3 regions of the Bacillus paramycoides genome follow, and region 3 is predicted to be linked to each of the others. Evidence: riboswitches for the same ligand, from Rfam matches in the RefSeq annotation. Region 3 holds a riboswitch; each other region holds the start of a gene.
What was found. Region 3 has a riboswitch for S-adenosylmethionine ahead of AAG068_RS01885 (methionine ABC transporter ATP-binding protein). Riboswitches for the same ligand answer to the same signal wherever they lie in the genome.
Positions count from the first base shown of each region.

Region 1 (4,256 bases), 2.2 Mb from region 3:
TTTGTTTTGTTTATACCTATAAGACTATGAGCTAATGTAGATTTTCCGGCACCATTTTGACCCAAAAGTGCAACAATTTCCCCTTCTTTTATGAAAAAATTTACATTATCTAATACTTTTTGCTTATTAGGATAGGAGAACGACAAATTTTCTACTTTCAATAATTCTTTGTTTTTAGGAATGCTTTTACAAAAATCTTGCTTCTCCACCCACTCATTTATTGCGCTACGAACACTTTCTCTTTGAAGTTTTTCAAGTGGGTATATTACCTCATTATTACTATCAAACTGTAATCTCTTTAATCCTTCTATGTACATAGGTTCTCTTAAACCGATTGATGGTAATATATTTGATGCTAAAATCTCTTCTGGTGTCCCTATCGCAACGATTTCCCCTTCATCCATTAAAATGATTTTATCTAAATCCAGATTTAACATTTCTTCTATTCGATGTTCAATAATTACAATTGTTTTATTATATTGTTTATGTATACCTTTAATAAGTTCTATTGTATGTAAGCTACTTACTGGATCTAAATTCGCTAAAGGTTCATCAAACAATAATATATTAGCATTTGTTGTTAACAGACCTGCTAAAGAAACAGTTTGTTTTTGCCCTCCTGATAATTCATGTGGACTTTGTTTATGAAAATTATGCATCTTTACCTTTTTTAATGATTCCGAAACAATCTTTTTCATATCATCTTCATTTACGCATTCATTTTCTAAATAAAAAGCTACATCTTCCTCTACTGTAAGACCAATAAATTGTGCATCTTGATCTTGCAAAATTGTTCCAACCTGTTTACTCTGTTCAAAAATACTTCCTTTCCTCGGGTCTTTTCCGTCAATTAAAATAGTACCAGTACTAGTCCCTTCATAAGAAAATGGGATTAGCCCATTCATACAATGAGCTAATGTTGATTTCCCTGAACCACTTCGTCCAGCAATTAGCACTTTTTCCCCAGGATATATATGAAATGTAACGTCTTTAACAGTAGGCTGCGCTGCATGCTTATATTGAAAGTTGAATTGTTTAAAAGAAATAATTGGTTGCATGTTAACATCCCTACTTTTCAATTTTTAAATGTGTATGTTTCTTATTAGATTTAGCTAACCCTATTGTAATTGGCAATCCAAGAACTAAAAATACAATAACATCAGCAATTGTTGCACCTAATACTTGTATAACAATTTTGTCAAACGGTTCTCCCATCACGATAATATCGAATGCCCCAGCAAATATAATAGCAATGACAATACCAATTAACCCAGTAATGGCTAAATAAGAAATATCTCCTTTATTATATGTCCCGTTTTTCACACTAAAGCCAACTCTTTTTTGAATGAGCCCCATTGCAAAGCCGATAATGCCTGAACTAAAAACCCATCCCCACCAAATACCCCAGCCAGCAATTGTATCTGTTACGGTATGACCGATAAGTCCTATTAACAGTCCTGCCACTGGGCCAAATAACGCTCCAAAAACGGTTAAAATAGCTAATGCAGGTTTAATAAATGTATTTGGTGCAATAGAAAATCCCCAAAGTCCTAATACCCCGTATAATGCTGCTCCAATTCCGATTGCTACTACTAACTTTGTTGATAATTTATTCATTACAATTCCCCTCTCATATGAGTCAACTTTTATTACTCTATATTTATTTTGAAAATGAATTATGCATTGACACTCCCCTTCTATACAACAAAAAATGACCTCTTACATAAGAGGTCATTTTCTTTCACGTTCAAGAATCCTCTTATCTTCCAAAAAACACACACGTGTCCTCTGCGGAATTAGCACCTTCCTATACATTTACATAGGGGTTGCTGAGGTTTCATAGGGCCGTTCCCTCCACCTCTCTGGATAAGTATTAATTTGTAATTCGTATTATGGCACTAAGAAGAATAAATTTCAATACTTTTCTAATTATTTTTATTTTTCGTTTAACAGCGCATTTAAATCATTGTATTCTTATCGGAATTATGAAATAATGAATTAAAATAGTTACGGGAGGAATGTACGATGAAAGTAATCGGTTTAATTGGTGGACTAAGTTGGGAATCTACATCATTATACTATAAACATATTAATACACTTACACTCTCTCAATACGATCAAAATGCAAAGCTTGTTTTATATAGCATGGACTTTGGTGAAGTAACTACTTTATTACAAAATCATCAATATGAAGAAGTGAAAAACGAATTAGTCACCGTTGCAAAAAAGGTTGAAAAATCCGGAGCTGAATGTTTATTAATGTGTTCCAATACGGTCCATTTATTTGCTGAAGAAGTAGAAAGTGCAATATCCATTCCACTTCTTCACATCGGTGATGTAAGTGCTAAAGAAATGGTAGAACAGAATATAAAGCGTATTGGATTATTAGGTACGAAACAAACGATGGAACAAGACTTCTATAAATCACGTCTAGCGAACTATAATATTGAGACAATTATTCCAAATAAAGAGGAAAGAAATTTTATTCATCATGTTATTTTAAATGAATTAAGTAAAGGAATTATTTCAGAAACATCAAAAGAAAAGCTATTACAAATTACAAAATCATTAATTCAAAATGGCGCAGAAGGTATACTACTAGGCTGCACTGAAATACCATTGCTCATTTCCCAAGACGACCTTACTGTTCCTGTTTTTGATACTGCTTTTTTACATGCAAATACTGCTGTGCAGTTTGCAGGATAATCATATAAAAGCATAAAGGTAGAGCCCCTATGCTTTTATATTGTCTAAACTATTTATTTAAAAGAGATGTAATCACTGTAATTGCTTCTTTTGAACCACCACATTCTAAAAAACTTTCATTCAGTTTTCGTATTCCATGCTTATACTTTTCATTTGAAAGAACATCTGTTACCGCTTCTCTTAACGTTTGCACATTAACATGCTCTTTCAATAACCGATTTGCTGCTTCCAGTTCGGTTAATCTTTGTGCTATCATTGGCTGGTCTTTATCATGTGGAAGTATAACAAATGGAACATTAAAATGAATAGCATCGTGTACGCTATTCATACCGCCATGTGTAATAAAAATATCTGCTTCACTTAATACTTCTGTTTGGGGTACGTATGAAGCAATTATAAAATTGTCTGGCGCTTTCTTAATTTTAGAACGATCATTTCTATCACCAATTGCCATTACAACTATTCCATCAAAATCCGAGAAAGCATCAATGCACGTATTAAAGAATGGTTCAAGTCCTTCAAGCAGTGTCCCCATTGAAATATATATAACCTTCTTACCTTTAAGCAATTCAAGTGGAAACTCTACATTTGTTTTACGCTTTGAAATACTCGGCCCAATAAAAATGTTATTTCTTCCAAACAAATCGCTATTAGGTTGAAAATAACGACTCGTGTATACAAGAGTAATATCTCCCTTGTTATGCATAAATTGAAGATTATTTTTAGGCTTTACTCCAAATTCATGTTCTATTCGATATAGTAACTGTTCAGAAATTTTATCAGGTTGGAATGGCATTTCTGCATTTGGATGAAAAGGTAATGTCTCCAAAAATTCAGTAGGAATTAAAAATATAGGAGAAGAAACTATGCCTGGAATTTGTAAATACTCCTTTACTAACTCACCAGCGCCAAATATATCATAAATTACGAAATCAAAATTTATGTTTTCACATAATTTTTTCGTAATTTGTAAGATATATAAAGAAGTTTGAACATGTACACGAAAGAATGAACTCAGCCCATCTGGAGTTTCAGAATCAATAGAAATTTCCTTTAATAAATCTGGATGGGTATATACAGTAGCTCCCAAATCTTCAATTCTGCCTTTAAAGTGTTCTGTTGTAATATAATGTACGTGATCACCCCGTTCAGTAAAGGCTTTGACTAAACTTAATGTAGGATTTACATGTCCCTCTGCTGGAAAATTAACCACTAAAATATTTAGCACTTATTTCTCACTCCTTACATTTCAATTCGCTTATTAAGCATACTGTAATTATTACCGTCAATCTTCACCTAATAGTCCTAATACGCTTGCTACTTTAGGTTGATAAATAATTGTTAGTGATTAAATTAAAAAAGCATCTACATAAGTAGATGCCAAACCGTGATAAGGAGTGTTCTGTGAGGTTAGAATAAGCTTTTCAGCTTGTCCTATGCTATCAATATATGTTTTATTTTATAAAGCGTGAATAATTGATAGCATAATTATACCTCTCTATCACCCATTTTGAATCTATTCCTAAATAAGACGACTCTAGTTTCTATAC
Region 1 covers NZ_CP152427.1:2,513,601-2,517,856, reverse strand. Annotated here, with positions in the region: gene AAG068_RS12985 (ABC transporter ATP-binding protein) at 1-1,058, opposite strand, end outside; gene AAG068_RS12980 (ECF-type riboflavin transporter substrate-binding protein) at 1,069-1,617, opposite strand; SAM riboswitch class I at 1,757-1,873, opposite strand; gene AAG068_RS12975 (aspartate/glutamate racemase family protein) at 2,026-2,706, shown strand; gene AAG068_RS12970 (macrolide family glycosyltransferase) at 2,756-3,934, opposite strand.
Region 1: it holds a riboswitch for S-adenosylmethionine, as region 3 does, so the genes downstream of both, AAG068_RS12980 (ECF-type riboflavin transporter substrate-binding protein) here and AAG068_RS01885 (methionine ABC transporter ATP-binding protein) in region 3, are expected to answer to the same signal.

Region 2 (4,256 bases), 460 kb from region 3:
GGAATGTCTTATAAAAACTCGTTAAATGTTCCTGTGCTACATTACGGGATAAATGTGATTCCATATGAAGTAAATGAACATCTAATTGCAACGGTGTATTGCCAATTAAACGAAGTAATTGCGCTTCTGTTTCTTGCTTTGTAGGCATTAAATTTAATATAGCAATTTTCAAGGCCCGTATATCTTGTGTCTCTGCTCGCTCCTTCGTCATTACAAAAATATTTTCCTCCTGCAACACTTTGCGAGCCGGTAAATCTTTATCAATTATGATCGGCATGTTGTTTGCCTCCGACTAACGCTGCTTCTAAATCGGCAATAATATCCGAAACATCTTCTATACCAACCGATAAACGAATTAAATCTGATGTAACGCCAGCTAAACGTTGATCTTCAGCACTTAATTGTCTATGCGTTGTACTAGCGGGATGTATAACGCAAGTTCGCGCATCAGCTACATGCGTTACGAGAGTTGCTAGTTTTACATTTGCGATAAATTCTTTCGCTGCTTCTAATCCTCCCTTAATGCCGAATGTTAAAACCCCACTAGCACCTTTCTTCAAATACTTTTGTGCTAACGAATAATTTTCATTACTATCTAACCCTGGATAATTCACCCATTCAATACGATCATGGTTAGCAAGCCACTTAGCAACTGCAAGAGCATTTTCACTATGACGCTCCATTCGTAAATGCAGTGTTTCTAAACCGATATTGCTAATATAGGCATTGAATGGGCTCATACAGTTTCCGTAGTCTCTTAATAATTGAACACGTGCCTTCACAATATAAGCTGCTGCACCAAAATTTTGAACGTAACTTACGCCGTGATAACTTGGATCCGGTTCAACTAGTTCAGGATATTTCCCATTTTTCCAATCGAAGTTCCCTCCGTCAATGACAATGCCGCCTAACGAACTCGCATGACCATCAATATATTTCGTCGTAGAATGAACGATAATATTTGCTCCATGTTCAAATGCTTGGCATAAATAAGGAGTTGCTAATGTATTATCCACGATAAAAGGCACTTCCAACTCTTTCGCTGCATCTGAAAGTTCTTTGAAATTTAAAACGTTCATCGCTGGATTTCCTAGCGATTCTGCATAAACGAGTTTCGTCTTATCATTAGCAAGGGCCACAATTTCATCAGCAGTTAAATTCGGATTAAAGAATGTAACATCAATACCAAGCTTACGCAAACTCACTCCAAATAAATTAAATGTCCCGCCATAAACTGTGGAAGAACAAAGCAAGTGGTCTCCGCTACTACAAATATTTAAAACAGCAAGCATAATAGCAGCCTGCCCAGAAGCCGTTGCAACAGCTCCTACACCACCCTCTAAATCCGCTAGCTTTTGCTCAAATGCAGCTAAAGTAGGGTTTCCAATACGCGTATATATATACCCTTCCGCCTCTAAGTTAAATAAGGCTGCTAAATCATCCGAAGTATCGTATTTATACGTTGTACTTTGATAAAGCGGTAAAACACGCGGTTCACCATTCTTTGGCGTATAGCCACCTTGCACACAAATTGTCCCTTTTCCCCATGATTCTCCCATCTCTCATTCTCCTTTCTTTTTATACAAAATAAAAAACTGCTCCTTTCCTGAAAACAAGAAAGGAGCAGTTTGAAAACACGCTCTAAAGGCTCTTTCTTATCTTTCAGGATTATTACCTGCAGGATTTGGCACAATTCCGTTATACGGCTGTTGCCAAGGTTTCATCGGGCCTGTCCCTCCACCTTTTCTTGATAAGACTATGCAATTACCGTTGATTTTATAGCAATAATTTCCTAATGTCAATCAGTTTGTCTGAATGTTCTAAATTAATTACGAAGAATTTAACATGCATAACAAAAGAAATATATTCCATATCTATGTGAAAAAGACCTTTCAAAACCCCTGATTACTATATAGAATTAAATAAGTAGTTTAACGTATACATTTCAAATTCTCACGAGACCTCAATATATTGAATAAGTCACCCTCTCAAAAAAATACTATACATATTCATTTAAAAGTAGCATATTTAATCCTTTTAACATTACAACTTACATAACGGAGGTATAACATGACAAACACAAAGGACATGCACTATATACTCGTCCTATACGGCACTCTTTTAGGCTCTATAGTAGGAGCAACAGTCTGGTTATTTTTAGTTACAATAAATATCGGCATTCACTTTATTTGGGAGTACTTACCTACTATTTTCGCTTCTCCCCCTTACTACACTATTTGCGTCACAACTATCGGTGGTATTCTCGTTGGTTTAACTCAAAAGTATTTCGGCACATATCCACGTCTTATGCCAGAAGTGATGGGTGAATACAAAGAAACAGGTAGAATTGAATACCGCTTTGTACATAAAGCTACTTTAACTGCGATTATCGTTTTAATCTTTGGAGCTAGCTTAGGTCCTGAAGCAGCACTTGTTGGCATTATTGGTGGACTTTGTACATGGGTAGGGGATCGTTTTACATTCGCCTTAAAGGGAATGAATGAACTAACAGAGGTTGGAATTGGTGCTACTTTAAGTGTAATTTTTAATGCGCCGCTATTCGGTTATTTAGCTCCAAATGAAAATGAGGGTGACCAAATTAATGAATTTTCTAAAGGACAAAAAGCAATTGTATATTTAGCTACTACTTTCGCTGGTTTTTCCATTTATTTATTACTTAGTAAATTCGATAATCGCGGATCCTTTATCGTTGATTTCGGAGAAGGTTCTCTTTCTCTTAACGAATGGATTGCCTTTCTACCACTTGCTAGTATCGGTGCTATAGTTGGATTCTTTTATTTCAAATTAGAATTCACATTAGAGAAATTAATCCATCCCTTAAAAGAATATAAACTAGCACTTGGAATTATTGGTGGTATTTTATTAGGAATTACAGGAACGTTTCTCCCGTACACGTTATTTTCAGGAGAACATCAATTAAAAGATTTAGTCGTGGAATGGAGCCATTTATCCTTCTGGGTACTACTTCTTTCAGGTGTTTTAAAATTATGTATTACTGCCGTTTGTTTAAATACAGGTTGGCGCGGCGGGCATATTTTCCCCATTATATTTGCTGGATCTAGTATTGGATATGCGATAGCGTCCATTATCCCGATAGATCCAATCGCTTCGGTAGCCATCGTCACGACAGCAATTTCAAGCTATGCATTAAGAAAACCAATTGCTATAACCTTACTACTACTCATGTTTTTCCCGCTCAATTTACTATTACCAATGCTTGGAGCGGCAGCGATTGGTAATACATTTCCACTTCCTAAAAACAGCGAAGCTACAAACGCATAAAAATAGGCAGTAGGGACAAAAGTTCCACTGCCTATTTTTATTACACATGCTGCTTCAACAGTGCATATAATTCTTCAAAATTTTGCACTTCATATGTTGGCATAATCTCGCTATGATTTGATTTCTTTTCTGGATTAAACCAACAAGTATCAATTCCCGCTACATATCCACCTTTAATATCAGCGCTTAACGAATCCCCAATAATGAGCCCTTCTTCAGGAGAAAAATTAGGAATTCGCTCAAAAACATAATCAAAATACTCCTTCATTGGCTTTTGATAACCTGTATCTTCAGAAACAAAAATATCTTTAAACATTGAATGTAATCCTGCATTACGCAAACGTTTATCTTGCGTTTTAGAAACACCGTTTGTCACTATATATAAATCATACTCTCCTTGAATTTGATTTATAAATTCAAATGCACCTTGTATGAGGTGATTCCCTTCCTCTAAGTAGTTGCGATAATTATATTCGAATAATATCCCATCTACTTCTTCCCCGTATTCTTTAAACAAAATCGAAAATCGTGTATTTACGACTTCATCACGATTTATTTCACCTTCTTCAAAAGCGGTCCAAAGACTTTTATTAATTTTTTTATATTGCGCTTCAATCTCGCTAGTTAGAGACATCCCTTTCTCTTCAAAAAGCATACGTAACGCCGTTTTTTCCGCCTTTTGAAAATCTAACAATGTATCATCTACATCAAATAATAGTGTTTTGTATTTTTTCATAAACCCCTCACACTCTCTTTTCTACAAAAACAAATTTAAGTAAATCGTATCATTCTTTCTTGTAAAAATAATAGGAGATATCTCATACTAAGTATGAGGTGAAAATATGAAAGTCAGCAAAAATAGCGAAGAAATCTCTCATTACATACAAACTTACAACTTCCATACTCTCTTTTCTTTTGACATCTTACCGTATGCTGAACTACATTCCTTTCAG
Region 2 covers NZ_CP152427.1:5,183,696-5,187,951, forward strand. Annotated here, with positions in the region: gene metA (homoserine O-acetyltransferase MetA) at 1-277, opposite strand, end outside; gene AAG068_RS26975 (bifunctional O-acetylhomoserine aminocarboxypropyltransferase/cysteine synthase) at 261-1,559, opposite strand; SAM riboswitch class I at 1,653-1,757, opposite strand; gene AAG068_RS26980 (chloride channel protein) at 2,071-3,303, shown strand; gene AAG068_RS26985 (YjjG family noncanonical pyrimidine nucleotidase) at 3,344-4,039, opposite strand; gene AAG068_RS26990 (transcriptional regulator YeiL) at 4,146-4,256, shown strand, end outside.
Region 2: it holds a riboswitch for S-adenosylmethionine, as region 3 does, so the genes downstream of both, AAG068_RS26975 (bifunctional O-acetylhomoserine aminocarboxypropyltransferase/cysteine synthase) here and AAG068_RS01885 (methionine ABC transporter ATP-binding protein) in region 3, are expected to answer to the same signal.

Region 3 (4,256 bases):
CTTCTCTTTTGCTCCTGCATCTGAACAACCACTTAACGCTGAAATCCCTACAATTGCTGATAATGCAAATGCTAAAATTTTCTTCATTTCCTTTTCCCCTCTTCCCTTTTATGATCTGCGTAAAAAGACTTTCGCAAAGTAGTTTCCTAAGTTTTGAGCTACCTGTACGAGAATAATAAGTAAAACGACCGTTACGAACATAACCGATGTATCAAAACGTTGATAACCATATGTCATCGCTAAGTCACCAAGACCGCCGCCACCGACAAGCCCAGCAACTGCAGAAAATTCAATTAAACCAACTGTCATAAATGTAACCCCTAAGATTAATGGTGCTAACGCTTCTGGTACAAGAATTTCAAAAACAATTCTAAATGGTGAAGCACCCATTGCTTGAGCGGCTTCAATGACTCCCTTTGGAACTGAAACAAGATTTGTTTCAACCATTCTAGCGATACCGATTGATGCAACTAACGTCATTGGGAAAATTGCTGCTGCTGTTCCAATCGTCGTTCCGATAACACTTCTTGTTAGTGGGCTTAAAGCTACTAAGAAGATGATGAATGGAACCGGACGAATTGTATTAATAATGATATTAAGAATAGAAAAGATCCATTTATTTTCTAAAAAGTTTCCTTTTCTCGTTACATATAATAGTAAACCTAGAGGTATACCAAGAATTGTAGCGAATATAAGGGTTACAATTACCATTAAGAGGGTATCCCCCGTCGCATCTACTATGCGGGGCCAAAATATACTCCAATCAACTCGCATGAGCTTCTACCTCCTTCAGCTGCACTTGTAGTCTTAGATGTTGTAATGCTTTTTGAATTTCTTTCTGTTCACCTTGCAGTTCTACAAGTAGATTTCCAAATAACACATTTTGAAGTTCAATAATATTTCCGTACAGTACGTTTACATCGACGTTATAGTTTTTCGCGATATACGATAGTACCGGCTGTCCTGTCTCTTCACCAGTAAATGTTAAGCGATAAATCTGTCCACCATTTTGAATTTTCCCTAAAACACTTTCCGGTAAATGATCATTAATAATAGAGCGTACAAAATTTTGAGTCGTCTTTGTTTTTGGTTGTGTAAAAACATCAAACAGTTTTCCTTCTTCAATAACCTTTCCCTTCTCCATTACAGCTACACGGTGACAAATTTCTTTCACAACATGCATTTCATGTGTAATAAGAAGAATTGTTACATTGTATTCTCGATTTACTTTCTTTAATAAGTTCAAAATTTCTGTCGTTGTTTCTGGATCTAAAGCTGATGTTGCCTCATCACATATAAGGATATCTGGTGATGTTGCCAGTGCCCTAGCAATGCCCACACGCTGTTTTTGACCACCTGATAGTTGCTCTGGATAATAGTCTGCTTTATCCTCTAACCCGACAAACTTCAGCAGTTCATTTACTCTTTCTTTTATCTCATTATTTGGTACTTTTGCTAATTTTAATGGATACGCAATATTCCCAAACACTGTTCTTGAATTAAATAAATTAAAACTTTGAAAAATCATCCCGATTCTTTGTCTTAGCTTCCGTAATTCTTTCGTCGATAGTGATGTAATATCTTTATCATCTATTGAAATCGTTCCTGCCGTTGGTCTCTCTAACATATTTACTAAGCGTAACAACGTACTCTTTCCAGCGCCACTAAAACCGATAATGCCGAAAATTTCGCCCTTTTCAACTGATAACGTTACATCCTCCACCGCATGAACAGATTGCCCACTTGATTCATATACTTTACTTACGTTGTTAAAAGAAATCATTTTTTCCCCTCCTATATGCTGTAAAAACTTGAAGTAGAGCTTTCGAGGTAAAATAAAAAGTGCTCTCCTTCTTATCAAACATAAAGATAAGAAGGAGAGCACTTATATGTACTCGTTCACATCTTCTCATCTTCCAAGCCTTTATAAGGCTTGCTGGAGTTAGCACGGTATTAAAAAACCCGTTGCTGAGGTATCGTAGGGCCAGTCCCTCCACCTCTCTGGATAAGAATGTATCGATTTAATTGTCGTTTAATTAATTCTCATTATAGAACTCAGAATAATAAGAGTCAATACATTTTTTAGAAAAATATTAATTATTCCTTTATTATAATTTTCAGATGAAAATTCATGAAAAAATAGTAATCTTTAAAGTTATGTAAAATTCTCCTCTCGCATATTTTTTAAAAGGATAATCTTCTCTACTAATTGAATACCATTATTTGAATATGAAATCGGAGGAAGATAAATATATGAAAACAGCTCTTTTACTTGTTGATATTCAAAATGATTATTTTCCACAAGGAAAGATGGAATTACGTAATCCGGTAGAAGCAAGCGACTATGCTAATGAGCTACTACAACTCTTTAGAACGAGAAATGAACCTATTTTTCATATCCAACATGTAGCAATAAAAGATGACGCTACTTTTTTCCTACCAAATACAGAAGGTGTACATATTCATAAAAGCGTACGCCCACTTAGAAATGAAACCGTTATAATCAAACATTATCCAAATAGTTTTCGGGAAACTGATCTTCTAGAACAATTACAACGTTTAAACATCGAGCACGTCGTCATATGTGGGATGATGACTCATATGTGTATCGATGCTACCGTAAGAGCTGCTTTTGATTTCGGCTTTCAATGTACCGTTATACATGATGCTTGTGCTACAAAAGATCTTTCTTTTAAGAATGCTACTATACCAGCCGTTTATATTCATAACACAATTTTGGCTAGTTTAAATGGCGTATATGGGAATGTAATGAGTACAGAGGAGTTTGTAGCTACAAAAAAACACTCCCTTCAGTGAGCAAAACCGAAAGGAGTGTTTCTTGTCAAACCATAGATTTTCTTTCAAATTGTATTATACAGGAAATCCTTAAAATGAATACTAAAAAATGTGACTAATAAGTCAACTTTTCTCGTTGTTTTGTTTCTATTTACATGTTTATCCCGATATTAATAGGGTTTAGCTAGTTCCACTTACCAAATGGTAATTTATAGTAAGTGTTTTTCATTCAAATTAACTAGTCTCTCCTATTATTTATCTGTCTGTTTTTGTTTCTTTTTCAAATACTCCGCACGCAATTTTTCAATTTGCTGCTTTTTATCAAATTTGACAGGCGTCTGTTTTTCATGAAACTTTGCCACAGCTACCTGGCCTTTATAATCCAATTGATATTTTCCCACTTTGTTCACCTACTTTTCTTATCTTTAAAGAGAATCTATTCAACCAATATAATATACCTTATTTTACTGAAGTAAACCTTATTAGTTTTTCTACTGATATCTATCTTAATCCACATATAGAAAAAATTTTCTCAAAAAAAAGAGATCTTCGCAGACTGCGAAGATCTCTTCTACTATTTCTTATAAAGTTTCAGAAGTAGTTTTTGCTTGCATGTGAAGTGCTAAGTAATCAGGACCACCAGCTTTAGAGTCTGTACCAGACATGTTAAAGCCACCGAATGGTTGGTATCCTACGATTGCACCAGTACATCCACGGTTGAAGTATAAGTTACCTACGTGGAAGTCTTCACGTGCTTTTTCAATATGGTCACGGTTGTTAGAAATAACTGCTCCTGTTAAACCGTATTCTGTATTATTTGCAATTGCAAGTGCATGGTCAAAGTCTTTTGCTTTACAGAATGCTACTACTGGTCCGAAGATTTCTTCTTTCATTAAGCGAGCATCTTCTGCAACGTCAGCAACGATTGTTGGTTGGATGAACCAGCCTTTAGAATCGTCTCCTTCGCCACCTGCTAAGATTCTACCTTCTTCTTTACCAATTGCAACATAGCTCATTACTTTATCGAATGCAGCTTGGTCATTAACAGGACCCATATTTGTACCTAATACAGCTGGGTTAGCAACTGTTAATTTTTTCGTTAATTCAACAGCACGATTTAATACGTGATCGTATACATCTTCATGGATTACTGCACGAGAACATGCAGAACATTTTTGTCCTGAGAATCCAAATGCTGATGCAACGATAGATTTAGCTGCTAATTCAAGATCAGCTTCTTTATCAACAACGATTGTATCTTTACCACCCATTTCAGCGATAACGCGTTTTAACCAAATTTGGCCTGGGTTTACTTTCGCTGCACGCTCATAAATTCGGATACCTACATCACGAGATCCAGTGAAGCTCACGAAACGTGTACGAGGGTGATCTACTAAGTAGTCACCAACTTCAGAACCATTACCTGGAACGAAGTTTACTACGCCAGCTGGTAAGCCAGC
Region 3 covers NZ_CP152427.1:346,804-351,059, reverse strand. Annotated here, with positions in the region: gene AAG068_RS01895 (MetQ/NlpA family ABC transporter substrate-binding protein) at 1-87, opposite strand, end outside; gene AAG068_RS01890 (methionine ABC transporter permease) at 109-774, opposite strand; gene AAG068_RS01885 (methionine ABC transporter ATP-binding protein) at 764-1,783, opposite strand; SAM riboswitch class I at 1,907-2,012, opposite strand; gene AAG068_RS01880 (cysteine hydrolase family protein) at 2,254-2,817, shown strand; gene AAG068_RS01875 (hypothetical protein) at 3,048-3,197, opposite strand; gene pruA (L-glutamate gamma-semialdehyde dehydrogenase) at 3,378-4,256, opposite strand, start outside.